Lichenicola cladoniae: one gene and its partner. The main gene of each other region encodes a partner of the protein of the gene in region 2 in a complex. Links are inferred from orthologs where the notes say so. Each region holds a gene or a part of one and is shown on either strand. Other genes may lie near its edges.

Region 1 (3,184 bases), 1.8 Mb from region 2 along the record:
AGGGGCGCGTTCATGAATTCCTGCAAAGCGTGCATCGGCGAATGCCGGCCTGCACGACTGGCTAACAGATTGGGCGCTAGCCCAGAATGTCGAGGTCGACCAGGGCTGCGTTGATCAACACCTTGCCCTGGTGCTCGAAATTGACCGTGATCCGAGGGCCGACGGCGGACTGCACCTGCCCGTCGCCCCACTCCGGACGATCCGGATGACGCACCCACTGGCCCGGCTCGACCAAGGATCTGAAAGGGACGCTATCCACCATGGTCTCCTGAACGCGGTTGCCGGACCGGCGGTTCGACTGCGCCGGGTCGCGTAGATCGTCCTCGCATTTACCATTCGTTCGTAAGCGCATGCGCATCATCGGCGGCAACAGCAAGCCCGATGGAGTGCCGCTTGGACGATCTCCTGGCCGATTTTCTAACCGAAACCTCCGAAAGCCTTTCGGAACTCGACCTCGCCGTGGTCCGGCTGGAGCGTACACCGAACGACCAGCCGACCCTGTCGCTGATCTTCCGGCTTGTCCACACCATCAAGGGTACCTGCGGCTTTCTCGGGCTTCCCCGGCTGGAACGGGTCGCCCATGCCAGCGAAACCGTGCTCGACAAGCTTCGAACCGGCAGCCTGACCGTCACCGCCGACGGCATCGGCCTGATCCTGTCGGCGATCGACCGGATACGCCTGATCGTCGACACCATCACCCGCACCGAAGCCGAACCGCCCGGTGACGACCTGCCGTTGATCGCCGAACTGAATGCGCTGGCCGAAGGCCGGAGCCCGGCCGTGCCGCGCCCGGTCTCGCTCGCGATCATCCCGGTCCCGACATCGACGCTCGCGCTGGTCGGCGCGCCGGCGCTGCCGGTGCCGGACGCGATCGCGGTCGCGCCGCCGGGCCCGCCGGACCAGGGAACCGATTCCGGGCCGATGCGGGGCCAGACGATCCGGGTGTCGGTCGATGTGCTGGAAACCCTGATGACGCTGGTCAGCGAGCTGGTGCTGACCCGGAACCAGTTCCTGCAGCAGCTGCGCACCAGGGGCGATGCCGAGCTGACCGGCCCGGTGCAGCGTCTCTCGCACCTCACCACCGAGCTGCAGGAAGGCGTGATGAAGACGCGCATGCAGCCGATCGGCAATGTCTGGAACATGCTGCCGAGGCAGGTGCGCGACCTGGCGCACGATCTCGGCAAGCGCGTCGACCTGGTCATGCATGGCGCCGAGACCGAGCTCGACCGGCAGGTGCTCGAGCTGATCAAGGACCCGCTCACCCACATGATCCGCAACAGCGCGGATCACGGGCTGGAAACACCCGCGGAACGCGAACGGGCCGGCAAGCCGCCGGTCGGCACCATCACCCTCACCGCCCGTCATGAGGGTGGCCACGTGGTGATCGAGATCGAGGATGACGGACGCGGCATCGATGTGCGCCGCATCGCCGAGAAGGTGATCGCGCAGGGCATGTCCACCCGCGCCCAGATCGATGCGATGAGCGACGCAGAGATCCGGCGCTTCATCTTCCAGCCGGGATTTTCCACCGCTGCAGCCGTAACCTCGGTCTCCGGCCGCGGCGTCGGCATGGACGTGGTGAAGACCAATATCGAGCAGATCGGCGGCATGATCGAGCTGCACAGCGTGTTCGGCCAGGGCAGCCGCTTCCTGATCAAGATCCCGCTGACCCTGGCGATCATTTCGGCCCTGATCGTCGGCGTGGCCGGCGAGCGTTTCGCGATCCCGCAGACCAGCGTCGTCGAGGTGGTGCTGCCACGCGCCGACTCCGATACCAGGATCGAGACCGTCGATGGCGCCTCCGTACTCAGGCTGCGCGACCGCCTGCTGCCGCTGATCAGGCTCGGTTCGCTGCTGCAGCTTCAGGACGCGGCGCAGGATGCGACCGTGCCCGCGATGGACATGGTGGCGGTCATTGCGGTCGGCAGTGTCCGCATCGGCCTGATCGTCGACGGCGTGTTCGATACCAAGGAGATCGTGGTCAAGCCGGTGTCGCCGGTGCTGCGGCATATCCCGCTGTTCGGCGGCAATACCATCCTCGAGGATGGCGCCGTCATCATGATCCTGGATCCCACCGGGATCGCCCGTCATGCCGGCCTGGACACCACGAAGAAAAGCCAGATCCGGCACGTACCCGACGACGACCATGCGGACGTCGACCGGATCGACATGCTGCTCGTGGAGGCCGGGATCGGGGCGCCCAAGGCGATCCCGCTTTCCCTGATCTCCCGGCTGGAAAGCATCGAGACGGACCGGCTGGAAGTGTCGGGCGGGCGCGTCATCGTCCAGTATCGCGGCAACCTCATGCCGATCATCACGCTCGACGACACGGTCGACATCGTGGCCCTCGCCCTGGGCACCACCGGCCGCGCTGCCTCGCATCCGGTGCTGGTGTTCGACAATGACGGCAAGCCGGCCGGCCTGCTGGTCGAGAAGATCCTGGATGTGGTCGCGACCGATCTGCAGGTCGAGCCCGGCTCCCAGCGGCTGGGGTTCCTGGGCACCGCGGTCATCGCCAGCCGGGCCACCGACATCGTCGATGCCGCCTTCTGGCTCACCCGCGCGTCTGGCAACTGGTTCCGGGCCGCGCCGTCGCGGAACCTCCGCAAGCCGCGCCTGCTGGTGATCGACGACAGCAGCTTCTTCCGCCAGCTGCTCGCACCAACCCTGGCGGCGGCCGGCTACGACGTCACCGTCGCGGACTCGGCCGAGAGGGCGCTCGAATTCCGCGAGGCCGGACGCAGCTTCGAGGCGATCGTGTCCGATATCGAGATGCCCGGCATGGGTGGGCTCGGTTTTGCCCGGACGGTGCGGGAGAGCGGCCAGTGGGTCGATCTGCCCCTGCTGGCGCTGAGCGGCAGCGACCTCGTGCAGGAGGCACGCGCCGCCGGCTTTACCGACATGATCCGCAAGTTCGAACGCGACGAATTGCTGACCAGTCTCGAGCAGTGCCTGTCCCGATCCATTGCCGCCTGAACGGGAACCCGGCCATGTCTTTCCAAGCCGACAAGATCCGTTCAAGCGACCGTAACCACGGCGGTAACGAGGCACCGGACGACGACCGCCAGGAGCAGGGCTTCGTGACCCTGATACTCGGTGGACAGCTGTGCGGCGTTCCCGTGCTGGCGGTTCGCGAGGTCATCACCAACAGCAAGATCGTGCGCGTGCCGCTGGCGCCGCCCGA
Region 2 (7,802 bases):
GGGACTACCCGGCCTTCCTTCCGAACCGTTCAGCACCGGCAGTTCAGCCGACGCGACCGCGCCGTTGCTCGTCCAGCTCGACCCGAGCGGCCTGGAACGTGCGCTGCATCACCGGGATCGCCAGGTGCGGATCGCAGGCGCCGCACATGAAGATATCGACCGCCGCGAAATCGCGTTCCGGCCACGTGTGGATCGAGATATGGCTCTCTGCCAGCACGACCACGCCCGACACTCCGCCATTCGGCGTGAAGTGATGAAAATGACTGTGTAGAATGGTGGCCCCGGCAGCGAGAGCTGCTTCGCACAGCGTGCGATCGATCAGATCCGGATCGGCAAGGTTCGTAGCATCCCACAGATCGACGAGAAGATGAGTGCCGGCAAACTTCATGCCGTCCTTCTCGACGAAGTAATCCTTGATATCCTCCAGGACTGAGGAGGAAACGGGTGACATCTGGATATTTCTCGGAGAGTCCGAGACCATCCCCAGTTGAGCAAGTGCGTTCATCACGTACCCCAAAACCAGTAGACGGCCTGTTGGGCGGGTATCGCCCCCTTGGGCCAAGGTCGCGGGAGATAGGTCCTGCTGCGTTACAACGCAAGTGATTTTGCTGGAAATGGCTCAAAAACCTCGATGGCGTCATCAACTGCCGCCCTTCGAAGGCTGCGGATCGGGCATCGAAAAGACCGTCCGCGCCGAGGTCAATTCGAGTGCGGACCGAGGCAGATCGGCGACGGTCGCGACCTCCCGGGAGGTAAAGAGCCTGAGCAAGCGAAGCCTGCCGGGATCGGTGAAGCGCTGCGACCAGACCGTGCCCAGGCGATCCACCCCGGCCCGGTCTCCGGCACGTAGCGCGGCACTTGCCAGGCGAAGGACGAGCTCCTCCCCTACAGGGCCCAGCGGACCGGACGCAGGCAGGCGCAGTGCCGCAAGCGCCGCGATGGAGGCTTGCTCGCCACGCCAGTCCTGCCTGGATGCCTGCTCGCGAGCCCGCAGGTCTTCAACATCCGCGCCATGCAGCGGCGCGAGTTGAGCCAGGGCCATGTCCACGTCACCGGCCGTGGCGGCGGCGCGGGCACGTGCGAACGAGCGCGCGGCGACAAGATCGGAAGGAAGGTCGGCGACGGCGCTGTCGTCGAGGGCGGTCGCGGCATCGGCGCCATGATCCTGGTCGAGATCGAGACGGGCGAGCTCGAGCCCGAGCTTTGCCAGGCCTGTCCCCCGGGGCGTCGTGGCCATCGTCTTGCGAAGCAGCGCCGCCGCACGGCCGGGGAGATCCAGATCGGACAGCCGGGCCGCGATCGAGAGCGACAGGGCCGCATTGTCTTCACCGGGGGGCAGCAGGTCGAGACTGGTTTCGAGCATCGTGAGCTGGGCGACCGGCCCGGCGCCGGATGCGGTGGCAGCGCCGGCCGGCGGCTTGGAGCTGGGTTGCGCCGCCCTGGTCATGATCGCCGCGGCGCGCGACGCCACGTCCCCGGCCGCTTCGGGAAAATCACGTGCGGTCAGGCGCAACTCCTTCAGGGCCGCCGGCCAGTCCTGTTGCAGTGCGCGCAGATCCGCGACCCTGAGCCTCACCGCAAGCTCGTTGCCTGCCAGGCGCGCATCCAGGACACGCGCTTCGAGCCGATCGGCGGCATGCCCGGGATCGAGCAGGTGGGTGTCGAGCCGCAACCCGATGGCCTGCTCGGCGGCGCGCTCGGCAACGACCGGATCATCGTTCCCGACAAGCCGGTCGAACGCGGCGAGCGCCGCTGCATCGTGACCGAGCCGCCTGGAAAGCAGTGCCCTGGCAAGCCCCACCTGACCGTTCCCGGCGAGCCCGTCGACGAGGCCGGCCTCGCGATCGTTTCCCGCGGAAGCCAGAGCGAGGGCGGCCATGCCGAGAAGGTGCCGACGGAGAGGCTGCGGATAGGCCTGTAGCAGCGCCAGACGGGCCGCGATGGCGTGGGCGGCGTCGGCACTGTCCGGGTGCGCATGCGCCAGAGCCAGCGCCCGCCACAGCACCACCTCGTCGGTATTGCCGATACGGGGATCCGCAAGACGCGCCCCGGCACCCGGATCCTCGGTCAGGACAGCGGCGGCGGCCTGGAGAAAGTGCGATCGGGCCTGGTCCGACCCGCTGGGTGCATCCTGATCCGCGACCGCGGCGATGATTGCCGCCTCACAACCGCGATCCAGCGCCAGCGCCGCTTCCGCCGCATCGAGGCGACGCGCACGCCGGTCCGCAGCCGGCAACGACGCCGCGGATGCCAAGGCGGTCTTGTAGCGCCTCTGCAACTCGGCGGTGTCGACATCGGGAAGATCCACGCTTCGCGAGAAACCGCCGACGGCACGTGCAAGTCCTTGCCCAAGCGGCTCGAGCCCGTGCGGAGCACCCAGCACGAAGCCCTGGGATGTCGCATTCAGTTCGAGCTGGTCGGACAGGCGCTCCACGGCGACGCCCAGGAGCGTCGATGCCAGCACGTAGCCGACGCCGTGCCGGGACAGCGCCAGGTTCTGACCATCATGCCATGTGGTTCCGACCAGCAGATCCACGCCGACCGCCGGGTCGGGCACCGTAACGACATGGCCCGGCTCCAGCACGGGGAGCTGTACCGCACCATCATCGACCCTTGGGACGATTGCCGCGCCGCCCGGCACGGCACCCTGCATGGTCACGACCCATCCATCCGGCGTGCGTCGCAGGCCGGGCTGCATTCCGGCATCCAGCTTCATCGTCAGGACCGCGCCCGATGGCAGCACCGTGTAGAACGCCCGGCCGAAGGCAGGATCGCCCGCCATCGCCCCGAGATCGACCGGCTTGGTGCTGTCGAGAACCACGAACAACACGTCACCCCGACGGTAGGCAGCCGCACCGACATGGCCGTCGAATGGCAGCATGAGGCCACCCGGGCCGCCCTTGTCCGCAGGCACGATGGAAGCGGCTATCGACACCGGACCAGCACCCCCTGGTATCGGCGCATCCGGCCCGGGCCCCGCATGACCCGTGAGCGGGACCGGTATAAGCGCCGCGATCGGCGCCGAGGCCCGCACCGCCGGCCTTACAATCGGGGTCCGAACGAGAGGTTGCTCGACGACGGCGATCAGCGGCGATGGCAGCCCGGGCAGAAGTGGCGCAACGCTGCCTGCCACGACCATGGCCGCCGCGGCGACATTGTCCGCGGGAGCGGATGCCTCGGACGCCGCATCCACCTGTGGGAAAACATCGACCACCAAGCGTTGTCCGATCCGCATCGTGTGGACCGTGACGGACGGGCGCAGCCTGACGATCAGCCCATCGGTGCCGGCGACCACCGACAGGATGCCGCCCCCATTGGACCGGGCCCGACCGACAAGCATGAACGCCTGGCCGAAGCGAAGCGTTTCGGTGTCACCATCGCGGGTCGAAGTGCAGGAAATTCCGGCCGGCAGCAGAACGACGAGCCGGGCGAACGATGAGTGGTCACCAATCCGGAACGACACTTTCGGAATGGGCGTCGCCGACGCCGGCAGCATGCCGATCGCCCAGAACAAGGTCGCCAGCGCAACCAGGCGACGCGGCAGGCACATCAGTCGAAGCTTGCCAGCAACGCGTCGATATCCGACTGGTCCATCGCGGTGGCAGGCAATTGCGGCCCATTCAGCAGCGAAACATCCGGAGCGCGCACGACCGGCTCCAGGGCGCCAGTTACCGGGGCGAACGTCTGCACGATCCGCGCGATCGTCGTCTCGATGGTCTTGAGCGTGTGGACCACCTTGGTGATGCGCTGGCCGGTGATGTCCTGGAAGCTGCAGGCCTCGTAGATCTTCATCGTGGCATCCTGCAGCTGCCGGGCGGCAACCCCGTCCATCGCGCTGCCGAGCGCATCGAGGGTTTCGCAGACCTCGAGGATGGATTCGGTGGCGGACGCGGTGTGCGCGACGATCGCATCGAGTTCGTCGTTGGCACACGGGATATAGCTGACGGTGATATCGTCTACGCCCAGGGCGGCGATCTCGAGCCTGGTCGTGGCGACCGCCTGCCCGAGACTGCCGATTTCATGCAGCAGCGCCGCTTCCCGCGAGCTCAGATCGCCACTCATGCTGGACAGAATGGAAACCACCACCTCGGCGACGATGTCCGATTTTGCATCGGGATAGTGACGGCCCAGATCGAGAAGACGCTTCGGCAGATCCGAGACCTCAAGCATTTCCCAGAACCTTCTCGATCTTGCCCTTCAGGGTCTCTGCGTTAAACGGCTTCACGATGTAATTCGAGACGCCTGCCTGCTTGGCGGAGACCACGTTTTCCGCCTTGCTCTCGGCGGTGATCATGATGAACGGCAGGGTCTTCAGCTTGGGGTCCCGGCGAACCTCCTGCAGCAACTCGAGGCCGGTCATCGGCACCATGTTCCAGTCGCTGATGACGAGCCCGTAGTTGCCGGCACGGAGTTTCGCCAGCGCGTCGGTTCCATCGGTCGCCTCGTCCACATTGTCGAACTCTATCTGCTTGAGCAGATTGCGGATGATCCTCAGCATCGTCTTGTAGTCGTCGACGATAAGGACGTTCACTGAATGATTGATCGACATGCTGCTTTTCTGCCTTTCTAGCCGGGTGGGTCAGGCGCGCTCGCGGGTGCGACGACGTCCTGGCGGGTTCTTTTCTGGGCGAGCATCTGGGTCGCGAGTCGCGCTCGTTCCGGAAGCATGCCGGCCAGGATGAAGGCTGCCTTCCGCTCGTCCATCCGGTCGAGGACCTCCAGCAGCACCGAGACGTCGAGCACGTTGAAGATCGTGGCCGCATCGCGCGGCTTCATGTCCTCATACATCTTGACGAGGCCGGACCAGTTCGCGCTTCCGCGCTTGCGGCGCTCATCGTCGAGCTGCTCCAGCCGTTGCTGCAGCGCGGTCAACTCGTCCAGTTTCGACTGCAGCTTGAGTTCTGCCGACTGCAGGAGGTCGTTCCGCTGATCGAGCCGATGCTCGCGCTCGTCGAGTGCATCGCGCCGCTTGCGCAGATCCTGGAGCAGTTGCAGCTCGGCCGGAGTGACCGGCGCCACGTCCGGCATCGATGGCAGTTTCGGTGCGTCCGATGTCGCCGGCACCGGAGAGGGTCCCGGCTTTCCTGCTGCAATCGGACCCGCCACGGCAGCGAGGGCCGCCGGGATGAAGGGGCTGCCCGCCACTGCCGCCGGCTGGTTTGCACCGTCGGCGGTCGCTCCGCGAACGAGGCTGACCGCCTTGTCCGCGAAGAGCAGCGCAATGGCTACCATCGTCAACGGCAGGACACGGCTATGCCATGAGAACGCGCGCATGTTCGCTACCTTGCCAGCCGGAGGGCGCGCAGAAGGTCTTTTTCGGCCTGGCTGCGAGGCCGGGAATCCTGATCGTTCGCCTGGTCACGCTTGCCGAGGTTCAGCGAGGGCGCCGGGACCAGCAACCGCAGAGCCGCCGCATCGTGGACCGGAGCCGCCGCCGATCCCGGACCCTCGTAAGGTTTTGCCTGCTGAACCGCATCCGCAAGCCGGTCCGCTATCTTCTCGCCGCGCTCGCTTAGAAACTCGAGATCGCTCTTGAGGCTGCGTGCCTGGTCGACATGACGCGCGATCTGCCGCCCTGCCCCGTCGGCTGCAGCATGCAGACGCGCAATACCGTCTTCGGCCTGCCGGGTGCTGTCATTGAAGCCGACCACCAGTCGTTCCAGGGCAGCCCGGTCACGCCGCAGGATGCCGAGCGCGCGCTCCAGCCGGAACGCATGAAACATGGTGGCCAGCAGAAGAACCATGAGGCCGATTTCGAGCAGCCAGTCCGTGCCGCTCAGGCTGCTACCGGTCATCAGCCTCTCCGCAAACCAGGCGTGTCCGGTCCTCCGGGCAGCCGCCCCACGACCTGTTCGATCCTGACTGCGACCCGGTTCTTGCGCCGGCCGACGCGTCCTTCGAACAGGACCACGTTGCCGCATCGAAGCTTGACCGGCGCCTCGCGACCGTGGCGAAGGATGAACTGGCTCCCCGGCTTGAGCGCGATAATGTCCGAGAGACGCATCGGCTGTTCGTCCAGCACCACGTCCAGGTCGACTTCGGTGTTCCAGAGCTCCTCGGCAAGATGGGTTTCCCAGATCGCGTCGCGGCCGAATTTCTCGCCCATGAATTGCTGCAGGAGCAGCTCGCGTACCGGCTCGAGAGTTGCGTACGGCAGCACCAGGTCCATGCGGCCGCCGCGATCCTCCATATCCACATGCATCCTGGCGAGCACGGCGGCGTTGGACAGGCGCGAGATCGCCGCGAAGCGCGGATTGACCTCGAGGCGTTCGAACCGGAACGTGATCGCGCAGAGCGGATCGAAGCTGGACGACAGGTCCGCCAGCACCACCCTGATCAGTCGTTCGACCAGAGAGCGTTCGATTGTCGTGTAGGGCCGGCCTTCGATCCGCATCGCGGCGGTGCCCCTGCGGCCGCCGAGCAGCACGTCCACGATCGAGTAGATCATTGCGGAATCGATGACCATCAGTCCGTAGTTTTCCCATTCCTCGGCCTTGAAGACCGCGAACATGGCCGGGAGAGGTACAGAATCTAGGTAGTCGCCGAACCGGAGCGAGACCACGTTGTCGATCGATACCTCGACATTGTCGTTGGTGAAGTTGCGCAGGCTGGTCGACATGATGCGGACCAGCCGGTCGAACACGATTTCCAGCATCGGCAGGCGCTCGTACGAGACGAGGCCGGAGCTGATGATGCGCTGCATCCCGTTGGTATCGACGTCCTCCGAGCCGCCATTGTCGAACCCCAGCAGGCTGTCGATCTCGGCCTGGTTGAGTATCCTGGTGGCATCAGGCTGCGCGACCGTATCGAACGGGTCGGCCGCGTCATCGACATCGCCGATCGACGACGCCCATGCGGAGGCCAGATCCTCGTCGTTGGGATCCTCGATGACCGCGTTCACTGCACGAGCACTTCGGTGAACAGCATGTCGGTGAGCTGAACCGGCGCCACGACGATATCGATCCGGTTCATCAAAGCCTCGCGCAGGCGATAGGTGCCCTCGCCTCCGCGCAGTTCTTCCGGCCGCATGCTCCGGAGGTAGGTCTGGAAAATATCGAGTATCTGCGGGATGGCTGCCTGCAGCACGGCGACGTCGGCAGCATGGGCCACCTGGAGCTTGGCATGCAGCTTGATGAAGCTGGCACGCCGGCCGCCGGTGTCGAGATTGGAGACGACGTCCGGCAGATCGACGAATATCGATTTTTCGGCGACCGCGGCGTTGCCGGGCTTGGCCTCGTGGTGGGCCAGATGGGCCAGGATTCCGCTGAACCAGAGTCCGCTTCCGGCGACTGCCAGGAGAACCACCACTGCTCCGATCATCACGATCGGCTTGCGGTTCCCGCCGCCACTGCTCTCGACCGTTGCCTCCGCGCTCATGTCGTTGCTCCCGCTGCAAACCATCCTGGCTCTCCCCGAGCATGAGCCCGAGTAATTAAGGGACGCTTAATCGCATCGACGAGGCCGGAGCCACGCCAGTCGGCCCCCCTTAGTCGGCCGGCGTGCTTAAGCAGCCGTTAAGCATTCGCCGCGATCATGACGACGTGCACGGGGCATTCAGATGGAAAACACCACCTACATCGCACTGTCCCGGCTCGATACGCAGCAGCGGGCCATGGACGTCATCGCCAACAACATCGCGAACGCCAACACCGACGGCTACAAGGCACAGCGCATCCTGTTCACTGATTACCTGTCGAAACAGCACGGGGTCGATGCACCGACGGGCGGGTCGACGCTGTCCTACACCCAGGACCGTGCGACCTATCTCGACCAGCAGGACGGAAGCCTCAGCCAGACCGGCA

The links. Proteins that work in one complex are often made in the same cells at the same time.
Region 1: the proteins of HN018_RS14615 (region 2) and HN018_RS06545 are in contact, whole or in part, in a solved structure (PDB 1A0O), measured with the Escherichia coli proteins. The link is inferred for Lichenicola cladoniae from one-to-one orthologs.

Annotation. Positions count from the first base shown.
Region 1 is NZ_CP053708.1:1,432,620-1,435,803, reverse strand. It holds HN018_RS06545 (hybrid sensor histidine kinase/response regulator), read left to right. Parts: upstream 1-393; coding sequence 394-2,976; downstream 2,977-3,184. Other genes in the region: HN018_RS06540 (chemotaxis protein CheW), read left to right, coding at 2,991-3,184; HN018_RS06550 (DUF3553 domain-containing protein), read right to left, coding at 77-262; moaA (GTP 3',8-cyclase MoaA), read right to left, coding at 1-14. UniProt on the Escherichia coli protein: Involved in the transmission of sensory signals from the chemoreceptors to the flagellar motors. CheA is autophosphorylated; it can transfer its phosphate group to either CheB or CheY.
Region 2 is NZ_CP053708.1:3,214,937-3,222,738, forward strand. What follows is about bases 2,857-5,750. They hold HN018_RS14615 (chemotaxis response regulator CheY), read right to left. Parts: upstream 4,550-5,750; coding sequence 4,163-4,549; downstream 2,857-4,162. Other genes in these bases: HN018_RS14605 (hypothetical protein), read right to left, coding at 2,857-3,550; HN018_RS14610 (protein phosphatase CheZ), read right to left, coding at 3,550-4,170; HN018_RS14620 (MotE family protein), read right to left, coding at 4,567-5,274; HN018_RS14625 (DUF6468 domain-containing protein), read right to left, coding at 5,280-5,750. Also shown: speD (adenosylmethionine decarboxylase), read right to left, coding at 44-505; more of HN018_RS14605, read right to left, coding at 641-2,856; more of HN018_RS14625, read right to left, coding at 5,751-5,795; flagellar motor switch protein FliM, read right to left, coding at 5,795-6,901; HN018_RS14635 (flagellar basal body-associated FliL family protein), read right to left, coding at 6,898-7,377; flagellar basal-body rod protein FlgF, read left to right, coding at 7,559-7,802. UniProt on the Escherichia coli protein: Involved in the transmission of sensory signals from the chemoreceptors to the flagellar motors.